DNA from 2 places in the Actinotalea sp. genome. Region 1 is predicted to be linked to the other one. Evidence: riboswitches for the same ligand, from Rfam matches in the RefSeq annotation. Region 1 holds a riboswitch; the other holds the start of a gene.
What was found. Region 1 has a riboswitch for cyclic di-GMP ahead of PKY62_RS00475 (BldC family transcriptional regulator). Riboswitches for the same ligand answer to the same signal wherever they lie in the genome.
Positions count from the first base shown of each region.

Region 2: linked by a shared signal. The riboswitch ahead of PKY62_RS06000 (BldC family transcriptional regulator) and the one ahead of PKY62_RS00475 (BldC family transcriptional regulator) in region 1 are both predicted to bind cyclic di-GMP.

Region 1 is NZ_DAORSQ010000002.1:15,268-22,823, forward strand. Features, by position in the region: gene glyA (serine hydroxymethyltransferase) at 27-1,304, shown strand; gene PKY62_RS00465 (bifunctional methylenetetrahydrofolate dehydrogenase/methenyltetrahydrofolate cyclohydrolase) at 1,301-2,182, shown strand; cyclic di-GMP riboswitch class I at 2,366-2,439, shown strand; gene PKY62_RS00470 (BldC family transcriptional regulator) at 2,568-2,771, shown strand; cyclic di-GMP riboswitch class I at 2,955-3,030, shown strand; gene PKY62_RS00475 (BldC family transcriptional regulator) at 3,050-3,283, shown strand; gene PKY62_RS00480 (exodeoxyribonuclease III) at 3,415-4,230, shown strand; gene PKY62_RS00485 (MFS transporter) at 4,240-5,559, opposite strand; gene PKY62_RS00490 (ArsR/SmtB family transcription factor) at 5,614-6,201, shown strand; gene PKY62_RS00495 (bifunctional 3'-5' exonuclease/DNA polymerase) at 6,268-7,556, shown strand, end outside.
Region 2 is NZ_DAORSQ010000037.1:6,369-13,924, forward strand. Features, by position in the region: gene PKY62_RS05995 (Gfo/Idh/MocA family protein) at 1-763, shown strand, start outside; gene PKY62_RS06000 (BldC family transcriptional regulator) at 947-1,177, opposite strand; cyclic di-GMP riboswitch class I at 1,194-1,269, opposite strand; gene PKY62_RS06005 (MalY/PatB family protein) at 1,386-2,579, shown strand; gene PKY62_RS06010 (Hsp20/alpha crystallin family protein) at 2,646-3,086, opposite strand; gene adhE (bifunctional acetaldehyde-CoA/alcohol dehydrogenase) at 3,356-6,082, shown strand; gene PKY62_RS06020 (hypothetical protein) at 6,212-6,658, shown strand; gene PKY62_RS06025 (aldose 1-epimerase family protein) at 6,752-7,556, shown strand, end outside.

The DNA.
Region 1 (7,556 bases):
CGCACACTGCTGAGGCGAGGAGAGCCATGAGCTCCGACGTGATGAACCAGTCCCTGGCCGAGCTGGACCCGGAGATCTCCGCGGTCCTGGACGGCGAGCTCGCGCGCCAGCGCGGGACGCTCGAGATGATCGCCAGCGAGAACTTCGTGCCGCGCGCCGTCCTGCAGGCCCAGGGGTCCGTGCTCACCAACAAGTACGCCGAGGGCTACCCGGGCAGGCGCTACTACGGCGGCTGCGAGCAGGTCGACGTGGCCGAGACCCTGGCGATCGCGCGCGCCAAGGAGCTCTTCGGCGCCGAGCACGCCAACGTCCAGCCCCACTCGGGTGCCACGGCGAACGCCGCGGTGCTGCACGCGCTGATCAGCGCCGGCGACCGCATCCTGGGCCTCGAGCTCGCGCACGGCGGCCACCTCACGCACGGCATGAAGATCAACTTCTCGGGTCGGCTCTACGGGGTCGGCGCCTACGGGGTGGACCCCGACACGTTCCTCGTCGACATGGACGTCGTGCGCCGGCAGGCGCTCGAGCACCGCCCGCAGGTGATCATCGCCGGCTGGTCCGCCTATCCGCGCCACCTGGACTTCGCGGCCTTCCGCTCCATCGCGGACGAGGTCGGCGCCAAGCTCTGGGTGGACATGGCGCACTTCGCCGGCCTCGTCGCAGCGGGGCTGCACCCCAGCCCCGTGCCGCACGCCGACGTCGTCTCCTCGACCGTCCACAAGACGATCGGCGGCCCGCGCTCCGGGTTCATCCTGTCCCGCGAGGAGTACGCCAAGAAGATCGACTCCGCGGTGTTCCCGGGCCAGCAGGGCGGCCCGCTCATGCACGTCATCGCGGCCAAAGCGGTCTCCTTCAAGATCGCGGGCACCGAGGACTTCAGGGCCCGCCAGCAGCGCACGCTCGACGGCGCGCGGATCCTCGCCGAGCGGCTGTCCGCGCCCGACGTCGCCGCGGCGGGGGTCTCGGTGCTCACGGGCGGCACGGACGTGCACCTCGTGCTGGTGGACCTGCGGGCCTCGAACCTCGACGGCCAGCAGGCCGAGGACCTGCTCCACTCCGCAGGGATCACCGTCAACCGCAACGCGGTGCCGTTCGACCCTCGCCCGCCCCGCGTGACGTCCGGCCTGCGGATCGGCACGCCGGCGCTGGCCACCCGCGGGTTCGGCGACACCGAGTTCACCGAGGTCGCTGACATCATCGCCACGGCGCTCATCGCGGGCCGCGGTGCGGACCTGGACGCCCTGCGCGCCCGCGTCGCGCGTCTCGTGGACGACTTCCCGCTCTACCCGGGCCTGGCGCAGTGACCGCACGGATCCTCGACGGGACGGCCACGGCCGCCGCGGTCAAGGCCGAGCTGGCCGAGCGCGTCGTGGTGCTCCGGGCGCGGGGCGTCACCCCGGGGCTCGGCACGGTGCTCGTGGGCCAGGACCCGGGCTCGCAGGCGTACGTGGCGGGCAAGCACCGCGACTGCGCCGAGGTGGGCATCGCGTCGATCCGCGAGGACCTGCCGGCCACGGCCACCCAGGCCGAGGTCGAGGCCGCCGTCGACCGCCTCAACGCGGACCCCGCGTGCACCGGGTACATCGTCCAGCTGCCGCTGCCGAAGGGCATCGACACCAACGCGGTGCTCGAGCGGATCGACCCCGCCAAGGACGCAGACGGCCTGCACCCGACCAACCTCGGGCGCCTCGTGCTGCGGGTCAACGAGCCGGTCACCTCGCCGCTGCCGTGCACCCCGCGCGGGATCCTCGAGCTGCTCGCGCGGTACGGGATCTCGGTGGCGGGCCGGCACGTCGTCGTCGTGGGCCGCGGGACCACGGTGGGCCGGTCGATCGGCCTGCTGCTCACGCGGCGCGAGCACAACGCGACGGTCACGCTGACGCACACCGGGACGGCAGACCTCGGCGCCCACCTGCGCACGGCGGACGTCGTCGTGGCGGCGGCGGGGGTGCCGGGGATCGTCCGGGCCGCCGACGTCAAGCCGGGAGCCGTGGTGCTCGACGTCGGGGTGTCGCGCGTCGCCGACCCGGCCGGCGGCCGGGCGCGGCTCGTCGGTGACGTCGAGGCCGGCGTCGCCGACGTGGCCGCGTGGCTCTCGCCCAACCCCGGCGGGGTGGGCCCCATGACCCGCGCGATGCTGCTGGCCAACGTCGTCGAGGCCGCGGAGCGCGCCGTCGGCTGAGCCGGCAGCGGTGGGTTCGGCCCAGGCCCGGGCCTTGACCCGGCGCGGGCGGGTGCCACGGTGGCCCCCACCCGGCCCTCCGATGTGATCCAGATCACACAAGGCCTGCCTCAAGCATGTCCGGTTTGCGCCCGATGTCTGGTGTGAAGGCTTCGCCGGGTTCGTCCGGTCGGGGCCTTCGGTCAACGACAAGGGCAAACCCGCCGCGAGGCGGGGACGCAAAGCCAGGGGCCCGACGGGGCAGCCCAGCTGCCGAACGACGAGAGGCATCCCCATGCAGAGCACCACGCCTTCACAGCGACGCCCGCTCGCGACCCTGCGTCCCGCGTCGCAGCTCCCCCCTGCCCCCGTCGCCGCGTCGGCCGCGCCCACGGCTCGCCGTCCGGTGCCGGCGGTGGACATCGACCCGCTGCTGACCCCCAACGAGGTCGCCCAGATGTTCCGGGTCGACCCCAAGACGGTGACCCGCTGGGCCAACGCCGGCAAGATCACGACGGTGCGCACCCTCGGGGGCCACCGCCGGTTCTCCGAGCGGGAGATCCGCACCCTGCTCGCCGTCGTGCCGACCCAGGTCCCCCTGCCCGCCTGAGCGGAGCACCCACGCGTCCGCGCCGGCCGCCCCACCGGGGGCGGCCGGCGCAGCGACGTCAGGGCGGTCGCCTCGCGTCGTGCGAGATGTGACGCAGGTCACACCAGAACTTCCTCAAGGATGTCCGGTTTGCGCCCGATGTCAGATGTGGAGGCCACGCCGGACACCCGGAGGGCCTCCTGTCAGCGACAAGGGCAAACTCGCCGTGAGGCGGGGACGCAAAGCCAAGGGGCCCCACGTGGGCAGCCCAGCTACCGAACGACTTAGGGGAATCCTTCATGCGCACCATTCCTGCTCCGCACCGTCCCGTCACCACGGCGACCGTCGAGGCCCTGCTCACACCCGGCGAGGTCGCGATGCTCTTCCGCGTGGACCCCAAGACGGTGACGCGCTGGGCCGACGCGGGCAAGATCTCCACGGTGCGCACGCTCGGCGGGCACCGCCGCTTCTCCGAGCGCGAGATCCGCGGCCTGCTCGGCGCCGTCCCGTCCCAGGCGTCAGCGCAGCACTGAGCGCGGGCGTCCGCGCAGCACCGGCCCGCTGGCGACCGCACCGACGGCCCGACCGCCGGCGCGTCGGGTGGTGCGTCGACCGACGCCGCGCAGTCCCCACGGACTGGGCGGCGTCCGTCGTCGTCGGCGGGATGGGGTTGGATGACGCGGTGCTCACCATCGCGACCGTCAACGTCAACGGCATCCGCGCGGCCTTCCGTCGCGGCATGGCCGACTGGCTCGCCGTCCGTCAGCCCGACGTCGTGCTGCTGCAGGAGGTGCGGGCCCCCGACGAGATGGTGGGCGAGCTCCTCACGCCGCCGGCCTGGGATCTCGCGCACAGCGAGTCGATGACCAAGGGGCGCGCCGGCGTGGCGATCGCCTCCCGGCTGCCGATGAGCGCCGTGCGCATCGGGCTCGACCACGGCGTGGCCACCAACTCGGGCCGCTGGGTCGAGGCCGACCTCGAGCTGCCCGGCGGCGGCACGCTCACCGTCGTCTCGACGTACCTCCACTCGGGCACGGCGCAGACGCCCTCGATGGACGAGAAGTACGCCTTCCTCGACCTGGTGACCGCCCGCCTGGCCGCGCTGCGGTCGGCCGGCGCGCACGCCGTCGTCGGCGGCGACCTCAACATCGCGCACACGGACGCCGACCTCAAGAACTCGCACGGCAACCGCGGGGCCGCCGGTTGCCTGCCGCGCGAGCGGGCCTACCTCGACGGCTGGTTCGCCGACCAGGGGTGGGTCGACCTCGGGCGCGCCCTGGCCGGCGACGTGCCGGGCCCGTACACGTGGTGGTCCTGGCGCGGGCAGGCCTTCGACAACGACGCCGGCTGGCGGATCGACTACCAGGTCGCGACCCCGGGGCTGGCGGAGCTCGCGCGGGAGGCGACGGTGGACCGTGCCGCGAGCTACGCCGAGCGCTTCAGCGACCACGCACCGTTCGTCGTGCGGTACGACCTCTGACGGGTGCGGTCACCGCGCGACGTCGTCGTGCGCGGAGAGTTCCGGCTCGGCGCGTCCCGGCTGGGCGCTGTCGGGCACGGCGAGGTCGCGCATCCGCATCAGCGGCGAGAAGACCACCGGCAGCGCCGAGGCCGCCGTGAGCCCCACCGCCACCCACAGCGTGGGCACCACGCCCAGGTGCGTGCCGAGCCACCCGCCCAGCAGCCCGCCGAGGGGCAGCGTGCCCCAGACGATGAACCGCACCGAGGCGTTCATCCGCCCCAGCAGGGCGGGCGGGCACAGGCGCTGACGGAAGCTCACCTGCGCGACGTTGTAGACGACGACGCCGAAGCTGAACAGGACGCCGCCGACCACGAGCGTCAGCTGCGCCGGCACGCCGGCACCGGCCAGGGGTGCCGCCAGGGGCGTCAGGGCGAAGGCGACCGGGAACAGCAGCGCGCTGACCGGGATGGACCGGCCCTCGCCGATGAGGCGCGCCACGCGGTCGGCGAGCACGGCACCCGCCAGCCCGCCGATCGACGACGCGGAGAAGACGACGCCGAGCGCGACCTCGTCGAGGCCGAGCACCCGCAGGGCGTAGAGGACGGTGAGCGCCCCGCCGACGGCGCCGCCGAGGTTGCCGATCGACGTGCACGCGACGATCCGGCGCAGCAGCGGCTGGTGCACGACGAACCGGAGCCCCTCGGCGATCTCTGTGCGCAGCGGCCGCCGGTCCGCCGGTGACGGCAGCGTCTCGACGGCCCGGATCCGCCCGACGGCGAGTGCCGAGGTCACATAGGTCACGACGGTGACGGCGATGAGGAGCGGAGCTGCGACGAACCGCAGCAGCATCCCGCCGAGCGCCGGGCCGGCGACCTGCGCCACGGACGCCGTCGCCTGGAGCTTGGCGTTGCCCTCGACGATCCGCGCCAGGCCCACGAGACCCGGGACGTAGCTCTGGTGCGCCACGTCGAAGAAGACGGTCGCGGCGCTGAGCACCAGCCCCGCGCCGTAGAGCAGGGGCATCGACGCGTGCCCGGTGAGGGCGGCCGCCACGACGACCGCCAGCACCGCGGCCCGCACCAGGTCCGCGACCACGAGCGTGCGCCGCTTGCGCATCCGGTCCACCCATGCCCCGGCCGGGAGCCCGATGAGCAGGAAGGCCGCGGACTCGGCAGCGGTGAGGGCGCCCATCTGGCCGGCGCTGGCATCCAGGTGCACCACGGCGTAGACGGGCAGCGCGAACGCGGTGAGCTGGGCCCCGAGCTGGCCGAGCCCGTCGCCCACCCACAGCCGCCGGAAGTCGGGGTGCCGGGCGAGCGAGGGGGGACGGGCGGGGGCTGGGTCCACCCGGGCAGCATGGCGAAGCGATTGGGCAATGTCAATCGGTCGTAGGATCGCGGCATGGCCACCTCGGCGCACGACGCACCGGTCCCCGCCGGCCGGGCTCCCGGCGGTGCACCACCTCCCGACCCCGAGCGGGAGCGCGCCGCCGCGCAGGCCGATGCCGAGGCGGACGCCCGCGCGCTCGCCTCGGTGCTGCGGATGCGCATCCTGCGGCTGTGCCTCGACGAGGCTCGGACCAACCGCGAGATCGCGCGTCGGCTGGGCAAGGACCCGGCCACCACCTACCACCACGTGCGCACGCTGGCCGCGCGGGGCTTCCTCACCGCCCAGCCCGAGCGGCGCGGCGCCCGGGGTGCGCGCGAGGTGCCGTACCTGGCGACCCGCAAGTCCTGGCGCACCCCGATGCCGCAGGGGCAGGACCGCGTGCTCATCGAGACCTTCCTCGAGGAGGTCGCCGAGGCGGACCCGGCGACGGTGGCGACAGCTCGGCTCGGCGTGCGGCTGAGCCCGGCGGCGTGGGCGGAGGCCCAGCGCAGGTTCGGAGCCCTGCTGCAGGAGCTCGCCGACCTGCCGGCCGATCCCGACGGCACCCCGTACTCGATCTTCGTCGCGCTCCACGAGGACGCGGGACGCCGGGCCGACTGAGCGGCGGTGAGCGGCGGTGCTGGCGCGACCGGCGAGGCGTGTCGGTCCGGCCCGCGACAATGGACCGTGTCCTGGATCCTCGTGCACGACGACGCAGCGCGGCCGGGCGTCGTCGTGCTCCAGGAGTGCTCGGACGACGGCGCCCCGCTCGGCCGCGCCGAGCTCCCGGTGCCCGACCTGCCCGCAGCCGTCGCCGCGCGCGAGGCGGACCGGCCGCGCTGGGTGTGGGACGACACGGCGCGCCGCTACCCGCAGCTGCTCGCGGCAGGCGTCCGGGTCGAGCGCGCCCACGACCTGCGCCTGTGCCACGCCATCCTGCGCCGCAGCGCCCGCACCGCCGGCTCGGAGCTCGCCGTCGCGCCAGACGGCCCGTGGGACGAGCCGACCACCCCCGTGCGCCCGGTGCGCCCCGCGGACGGGGTCGACAGCCTGTTCGACGACGCCTTCCTCACCGGCTCGAGCGACCCGGCCCGCGCGGCGACGCCCCCCGCCGGGAGCGACGGCGCACCACGGGCGGCCGCGGACCCCGGCCCCCTCGCCGAGCTGACCCGCCAGCTGGCCGCCGTCGCGGGGTCCGCCGAGCCGGGCCGCCTGCGCCTGCTGCTCGCGGCCGAGTCCACCGGCGCGCTCATCGCCGCCGAGATGCACCACGACGGCCTGCCGTGGGTGGCCGCCGAGCACGACGCCCTGCTGACCCGACTGCTCGGCCCTCGCCAGCCCGCCGGCCGGCGCCCCGCGCGGCTCGAGCAGCTCGTCGAGCAGGTCCGCACCGCGCTCGGTCAGCCGGGCCTCAACCCGGACTCGCAGCCGGACCTGCTGCGCGCGCTGCGCTCGGCGGGGCTCGACGTGACGTCCACGCGCGTGCACGAGCTGCGCGAGCTGGTCCATCCGGTGACCGCGCCCCTGCTCGAGTACAAGAAGCTCGCCCGGCTGCTCAGCGCCAACGGCTGGGCGTGGATGGAGGCCTGGGCAGCCGACGGTCGGTTCCGGCCCGACTACGTGCCCGGTGGTGTGGTCACCGGCCGGTGGGCGTCCAGCGGAGGCGGCGCCCTCCAGCTGCCCAAGGAGGTCCGCGCGGCGGTGCAGGCCGACCCCGGCTGGCGGTTCGTGGTCGCCGACGCGGCGCAGGTCGAGCCGCGCGTGCTCGCCGCGATGTCGGCCGACGGCGCGATGGCCGCGGCGGGCCGAGCGGCTGACCTCTACCAGGGGGTCGTCGACGCCGGGATCGTCGAGACCCGCCAGCACGCGAAGGTCGCCATGCTCGGCGCCATCTACGGCGCCACCACGGGGGCCAGCGCCGCACTCATGCCCCAGCTCACCCGGGCCTTCCCGCGCGCGGTCGCGCTCGTCGAGGA
Region 2 (7,556 bases), on a different contig from region 1:
CTTCGCCCCGACGATGCACCTGCTCGGCACCGGGGTGGCGCTGCTGGTCGAGAAGCCGCTGGTCTTCGACCTGACCGAGGCCGACGCCCTGCTCGCCGCGGCGTCGGAGCGCGGCACGTTCTTCTCCATCAACCTCAACCACCGCTACGCCGAGCCCGTGCAGCTGGCGCACCGCGCGATCGCCGACGGCACCCTCGGCGACGTCGTCTTCGTCACCTGGCGGTTCGGCGGCGAGCCCAACTGGGGCACGTCCCCGCACGGCAACCTCATCGAGACCCAGGTGCACGGGCTCGACATGATCGAGCACCTCTGCGGACCGATCACCTCCGTGATGGCCCAGATGTACGACGGGACGCGGCCGGGCACGTTCACGACGGTCGCCGTCGCGTTCGAGCTCGCGGGCGGCGGGGTCGGCACGCTGCTCGGCACCTACGACTCGTCGTACGCCTACCCGGACACGCACCGGCTCGAGGTCAACGGCACGCTGGGCAGGGTGGTCGTGGAGGACACCGTGCGGCGGTTCAGCCTGTCGCTCGCGGGTGACGAGACCGCCCGGGTGTGGCAGGCCGGGTACTTCGACGACGAGGCGCGCGGCTTCCACCGGACGTTCGACCGGCACGTCGACGCCGTGCTGGCGGCCCTGCGCGCCGGGGAGGCGCCGCCCGTGCACGCGCGGGCCGGACGGCGCGCCCTGGAGCTGGCGCACGCGATCATCCGCTCAGCCGAGCAGGGCGTGCGGATCGTGACGGCCCCGACCGTCTGAGGGCCTGCCGACCGACGTGCATGCCGTCCGAGGGGCATGCCGTCCGAGGCATGCCGTCCGAGGCATGCCGTCCGAGGGGCACAGCGGCCGGTCCGGCCGGCGAGCGTCGCCGTCGGGCACCCCGGGAACGGCGACGGCCCGCCGGCCGGAGCCGACGGGCCGTACGGGTCGATCGTGGGGCGGTCAGTCCGCCAGGCCGCGCGGCGCCGGGACGCCGGCGAGCAGGCTGCGGACCTCGGCCTCGCTGTAGCGGCGGTGCCCGCCGAGCGTGCGGATGGCCGAGAGCTTGCCGGCCTTGGCCCAGCGCGTGACCGTCTTGGGGTCGACGCGGAACATGCTGGCGACCTCGGAGGGGGTCAGCAGGCTGCCGCGCGCGTCACGCACGGGGCCGGGGGTGAGGGTGTGAGGCGACATCTGCGCGTCCTGTCTTTCGGTTGGCCCGGCCGACCACGTGGGTCCCGATGGCTTTGCGTCCCCACCTCGCGATGGGTTTGCCCTTGTCGTTGACAAGGACAGGGTTACACAATCCGGACATCTGCGCAAAGGACCTCGGTCGATGCGTATCGTTTTCACCCACTCGTACCAACCGTCCCCTGTGTCCCGGCTCGCGTACCGTCGAGGGATGTCACCGCCCGCCCTCGTGCCGTTCGACCCCCGCAGCCTCGAGGCGCTCACCCCCGCCGACCTGCGGGCGCGCGGCAGCCTCAAGTGGACGGCCGTGACCACCGAGATCGCCGCGTGGGTTGCCGAGTCCGACCTCGGCACCGCGCCGGCGGTGACCGCTGCTGCGGTCGCGGCCGTCACCGACGGCCTGACGGGCTACCTGCCGCCCGCGCCACGCGCTGCCATGGCCCAGGCCTGCGCCGACTGGCACCACCAACGGTACGGCTGGGACGTGCCCGCCCGCTGGGTGCACCCCGTGGCGGACGTGCTCGAGGCGCTGCACGTGGCCGTCGAGCACTTCTCGCGGCCGGGCTCCGCCGTCGTGGTGCCCACCCCCGCCTACATGCCCTTCCTCACCGTCCCGCGGCAGTGGGGTCGCGACGTGGTCCAGGTCCCCATGACCACCGACGGCGGACGCCCCGTCCTGGACCTCGAGGCCATCGACGCGGCGCTCGGGGCGGGCGGCGGCCTCGTGACCCTCGTCAACCCGCACAACCCGACGGGCCGCGTGCACACCCGCGACGAGCTGGCCGCGCTCGGCGCCGTCGTCGAGCGGCACGGCGCCCGGGTGTTCGCCGACGAGATCCACGCCCCCCTGGTCCACACCGGGCACCGGCACGTGCCCTACGCCTCGGTGTCGGCGGCGACCGCGGCGCACACGATCACCGCGACCTCCGCCTCCAAGGCGTGGAACATCCCCGGCCTCAAGTGCGCCCAGCTCATCGTGTCCAACGAGGCCGACGCCGCGACGTTCGAGCCCGTGTCCTTCCTCGCCACGCACGGCGCGTCGACGCCCGGGGTGCTCGCCAACGCCGCCGCCTACCGCGAGGGTGGCCCGTGGCTGGACGGCGTCCTGGACTACCTGGCTGGCAACGCCACGGCGCTGGCCGACGTGCTCGCCGAGCACGCCCCGGCGGTCCGGTACACCCCGCCGGAGGGCACCTACCTCGCGTGGCTGGACCTGCGAGCTGCGCTCGCGGGCCACGACCTGCCCGTGGGCCGGTGGCTCGCCGAGCATGCCGGGGTCGAGGTGGTCGACGGGATCCGGTGCGGCCGGGTGGGGCTCGGCTTCGCGCGGCTGACGCTGGCGATGCCACGACCGCTCGTCGTGGCGGCCGGGCGACGGATCGCCGCGGCGCTCGCCGAGGCCTGACGCGACGACGGGCGCCGCCCCCGCAGGGGTGGCGCCCGTCGTGCGCGCCGCGGGGCCCGGCAGGCGTCAGCCGCCGGTGATGGCCGTCGGCGTCCCGGCGTGCGTGATCTCGATCCGCCGGGGCCTGGCCTCCTCGGCGACCGGGATCGTCAGCGTGAGCACGCCGTCGGCGTAGCGGGCCTCGATGGCGTCCAGCGCCAGGCCGCGGCCGAGCGTGAGCTGACGCACGTACGTGCCGGTGGGCCGCTCACGGACGAGCCACTGGAGCTCGCCGTCGGGCTGGGCGGTGCGCTGGGCGCGCAGCGTCAGGGTGCGGTCCTCCACGCCGACGTCGATGCTGCCGGGATCCACCCCGGGCAGGTCGACGTGCGCGACGTAGTGGTCGCCGACCCGGTACAGGTCCATCGGCATCGCCGGCACCTGGGCCATGGCCGTCTCACGCATCGGGCCGAGCAGGTCGTCCATCCAGCGGGCGCTGCTGGCAAAGGGGTCGAAGCGGGTAGCCATCGCGGTCCACCTCCTCACGAGGTGCCCCGGACCCTCCGGGGCACGGTTCGCCCCGTCCGGAGCCCGGTGGGCCCGGCGGGCGGCTACACCACCAGTGTTAGCACTCTCGCGCGTCGAGTGCCAGTCTTCGCCCGGACCCGGGACAGCCGAAGGTCCCCGTGCCAGACTCCCAAGGACCTTTGGCACACGATTTTTCGGTGATGGCGACCTAGCGTCAACACCGGGTCAACGGCGATCCTCCACCTGTCCAGAAGAACCGGGAGATGCCCGTGAGCACACGCGCAGCACGAAGCAAGGCCGCAGACGACGTCATCGACGCACCGGCCGTGCCCGCCTCGCCGATCGACGCCCTCGTCGCCGGAGCCACCAAGGCCCTGGCCGCCTACGCATCGTTCACCCAGGCCGACATCGACCACATCGTCAAGAAGGCGTCGGTCGCGGCACTCAACCAGCACGGCCAGCTGGCCAAGCTCGCGGTCGAGGAGACCCGCCGCGGGACGTTCGAGGACAAGGCCGTGAAGAACATCTTCGCGTGCGAGCACGTGACGAACTCCATGGCGGAGCTCAAGACCGTCGGCATCATCTCGCGCGACGACCTCAAGGGCATCGTCGAGATCGCCGAGCCGGTCGGGGTCATCTGCGCGATGGTCCCGGTCACCAACCCGACCTCGACCGCGATCTTCAAGTCGCTCATCGCGCTGAAGACCCGCAACCCCATCATCTTCGCGTTCCACCCCTCGGCCCAGGAGTGCTCGATCGCGGCCGCGAAGATCGTGCGCGACGCGGCCGTCGCCGCCGGCGCCCCCGAGCACTGCATCCAGTGGGTCACCGAGCCCTCGATGGACAACACCAACGCGCTGATGAACCACCCGGGGGTGGCGCTCATCCTGGCCACCGGCGGCAACGCGATGGTCAAGGCCGCCTACTCGTGCGGCAAGCCGGCGCTCGGCGTCGGCGCCGGCAACGTGCCCGCCTACATCGAGAAGTCGGCCAAGCTCAAGCGGGCCGTCAACGACATCGTCATGTCCAAGTGCTTCGACATGGGCATGGTCTGCGCGTCGGAGCAGGCAGCGATCATCGACACCGAGATCTACGACGAGGCGATGGCCGAGTTCTCCCGCCTGCACGCCTACCTCTGCACCCCGGAGGAGAAGGCCAAGCTCGAGCGGCTCATCTTCGGCGTCGAGGCCCGGGACGCGAACTGCGCCGGCGCCAAGCTCAACGCCTCCGTGGTGGGCCAGAGCCCGCAGTGGATCGCCGAGAAGGCCGGCTTCACCATCCCGGCCGACGCCTCGATCCTCATGGCAGAGGTGTCCGAGGTCGGCCCGTCCGAGCCGCTGACCCGCGAGAAGCTGGCCCCCGTGCTGGCGATCCTGCGCGCCGAGAGCACCGAGCACGGCATCAAGCTGGCCGAGCAGATGGTCGAGTTCGACGGGCTGGGTCACTCCGCGGCGATCCACTCCCTCGACGAGAAGCTCGTCGAGGAGTTCGGCGCCCGGGTCAAGGCCACCCGCATCATCTGGAACTCGCCCAGCTCGCACGGCGGCATCGGCGACATCTACAACTCGTTCATCCCGTCCCTGACCCTCGGCTGCGGCTCGCACGGCCGCAACTCGGTCTCGAACAACGTCTCGGCGGTCAACCTGGTGAACATCAAGCGGATCGGTCGTCGCAACAACAACCTCCAGTGGTTCAAGGTCCCGGCCAAGACGTACTTCGAGCCGAACGCCATCCGCTACCTCGCGGACATGGCCGACATCCACCGCGTGACGATCGTCACCGACGCGACGATGACCAAGCTCGGGTTCGTCGACCGGATCCTGGACGTGCTGGCCCGCCGGCCCGAGAAGATCTCGCTGCAGATCATCGACAACGTCGAGCCCGAGCCGACCATCGCCTCGGTCGACAAGGGTGCCGAGCAGATGCGCGAGTTCGGCCCGGACACGATCATCGCCCTCGGCGGTGGCTCGCCGATGGACGCCGCCAAGGTCATGTGGCTGCGGTACGAGCACCCGGAGATCGTCTTCGCCGACATGCGCGAGAAGTTCTTCGACGTCCGCAAGCGTGCGTTCAAGTTCCCGACGCTCGGTGAGAAGGCGCAGCTCGTCTGCATCCCGACCACCTCGGGCACGGGCGCCGAGGTCACGCCGTTCGCGGTCATCACCGACCAGAAGACGGGCGTCAAGTACCCGCTCGCCGACTACGCGCTGACCCCGACCGTCGCGATCATCGACCCGGCGCTGACCGGCAAGATGCCCGCGTCCCTCGCGGCCGACTCCGGCTTCGACGCCCTGACGCACGCCACCGAGGCCTACGTCTCCGTCTACGCCAACGACTTCACCGACGGCATGGCGCTGCAGGCGATCCGCCTCATCTTCGCCAACCTCGAGGCGTCGGTCGTCGGCGGCGGCGCGGCGGTCGAGGCCCGCGAGAAGATGCACAACGCGGGCACGATCGCCGGCATGGCCTTCGGCAACGCGTTCCTGGGGATCGTGCACGCCATGGCGCACACGATCGGCTCGAACTTCCACCTGGTGCACGGCCGGACCAACGCGACGCTGCTGCCGCACGTCATCCGGTACAACGGCACCATCCCCACGAAGTTCAACAGCTGGCCCAAGTACGAGCACTACGTCGCCCCCGAGCGCTTCCAGGAGATCGCCAAGACCCTCGGTCTGGCGGCGAGCACCCCGGAGGAGGGCGTCGAGTCCTACGCCCGTGCCGTGGAGGAGCTGCGCGACCGCGTGGGCATCCCCCGCTCGTTCGCCGCGCAGGGTGTCTCCGAGCAGGCCTTCATCGGCAAGCTCGACGACCTCGCCATGCGGTCGTACGAGGACCAGTGCGCGCCCGCCAACCCGCGGATGCCGATGCTGGACGACATGAAGGACCTCATGACCGCGGCGTACTACGGGACGTCGCTGCAGGACGTGCGCTCCCGGCGCACGGCGGCAGGAGCCGCGGAGGAGCCCGCCCAGGAGGCTGACTCCGCGTCCTGACGCACGGGTGTGCCCCGCTCGGTCGCGCGAGCGGGGCACACCTGTGTCCGGGCACCTGTGTCCGGGCACCTACGGCTCGGGCGCGCCGCAGGGCGGGCACACTAGGGGGACCGACCCGAGGAGTGCACCATGCGGACCCGCCCGACCCTCGCCGTGACCGCGGCCCTCACCCTGACCGCCGCACTCGCCCTGACCGCCGTGCTGGCCGGCTGCGACGCCGTACCGGTCGATCTCGACCGGATCGGCGAGCAGGTCCAGCAGGGCGTCGACGACGCCCGCGGTTCGCTCGACGACCTCCAGGGCGCGGTGCAGGACGCGGCCGGCCTCGACGAGGCGGCCCGCACCGCGGTGCAGGGCGCCGCGACGCAGGCGGAGGAGGCCCTGGCGCAGGCGCGCGCCGCCGTCCAGGACGGCGCGACCCCGGAGGCGGTCGACGAGGCCCGCGCGGCACTCACGGAGGCCAAGGCCGCCCTCGCTGCGGCGACCGAGGGCGTGCCGGAGAGCCTCAGGGGTGTGCTCGACGAGCTCGCCGGCCAGATCGACGGCGTCATCGCGGGGCTCGGCGACGCCGGCTGAGCCTGCGGCGTCACGGCGTGCAGGGCGCCGCGCCACGGACGACCTGGGCCCTTCGGTGCGTCCCGTCGGGCGTCCGGCGGATACGGTGGCCAGGTGACGAGCCACGCCCCAGCACCCCTGTCCGGCCACCAGATCGAGCTGGTCCTGGACGACCAGCAGGCGACGATCACCGACGTCGGCGCGAAGGTACGCCGGTACGCCGTCGGCGGTCGCGACGTCTTCACCCCGTTCCCTGCCGACGTGCCCGCGCCCGCCGGTCACGGTGCCGTGCTGGCGCCGTGGCCCAACCGGATCCGCGACGGCCGCTACACGTTCGAGGGCGTCGAGCGCCAGCTCGACCTGTCCGAGCCCGCGCTGGCGACCGCGCTGCACGGGCTCGTGATGTGGCAGCGCTGGACCGTGGCGCCGGTCGAGGACACGGCGCACGCGACCGGCCAGGCCACCACCCTCGAGGTGCGGACCTCACCGAGCGGCGGCTACCCCTTCGACCTCCTGCTGCGCGTGACGTACCGCCTCACCGCCGCGGGCCTGCACGTCCAGGCGTCGGCGACCAACCTCGGCGAGCACGTGGCGCCGTACGGGATCGGCTTCCACCCGTGGCTCTCCCCCGGCGACGCGTCGCTGGACGAGTGCACGGTGCGGCTCGACGCGCGCACGCGCGTCCTCGTCGACGAGCGGCTGCTGCCCGTGGGCACGGCGCCGGCCGAGGGCGACTTCGACCTGCGTGCGCCGCGCTCGCTGCGCGGCCTCGACCTCGACGACGCCTACGTCGACGTGCTGCGGGACGCTGACGGTCTGTCCTGGATGCACCTGAACGGCCCGGACGGCCGGACGGCCGCCGTCTGGATGGACGAGTCGATGGACACCTGGCAGGTGTGCAGCGGCAACCACCTCGGGG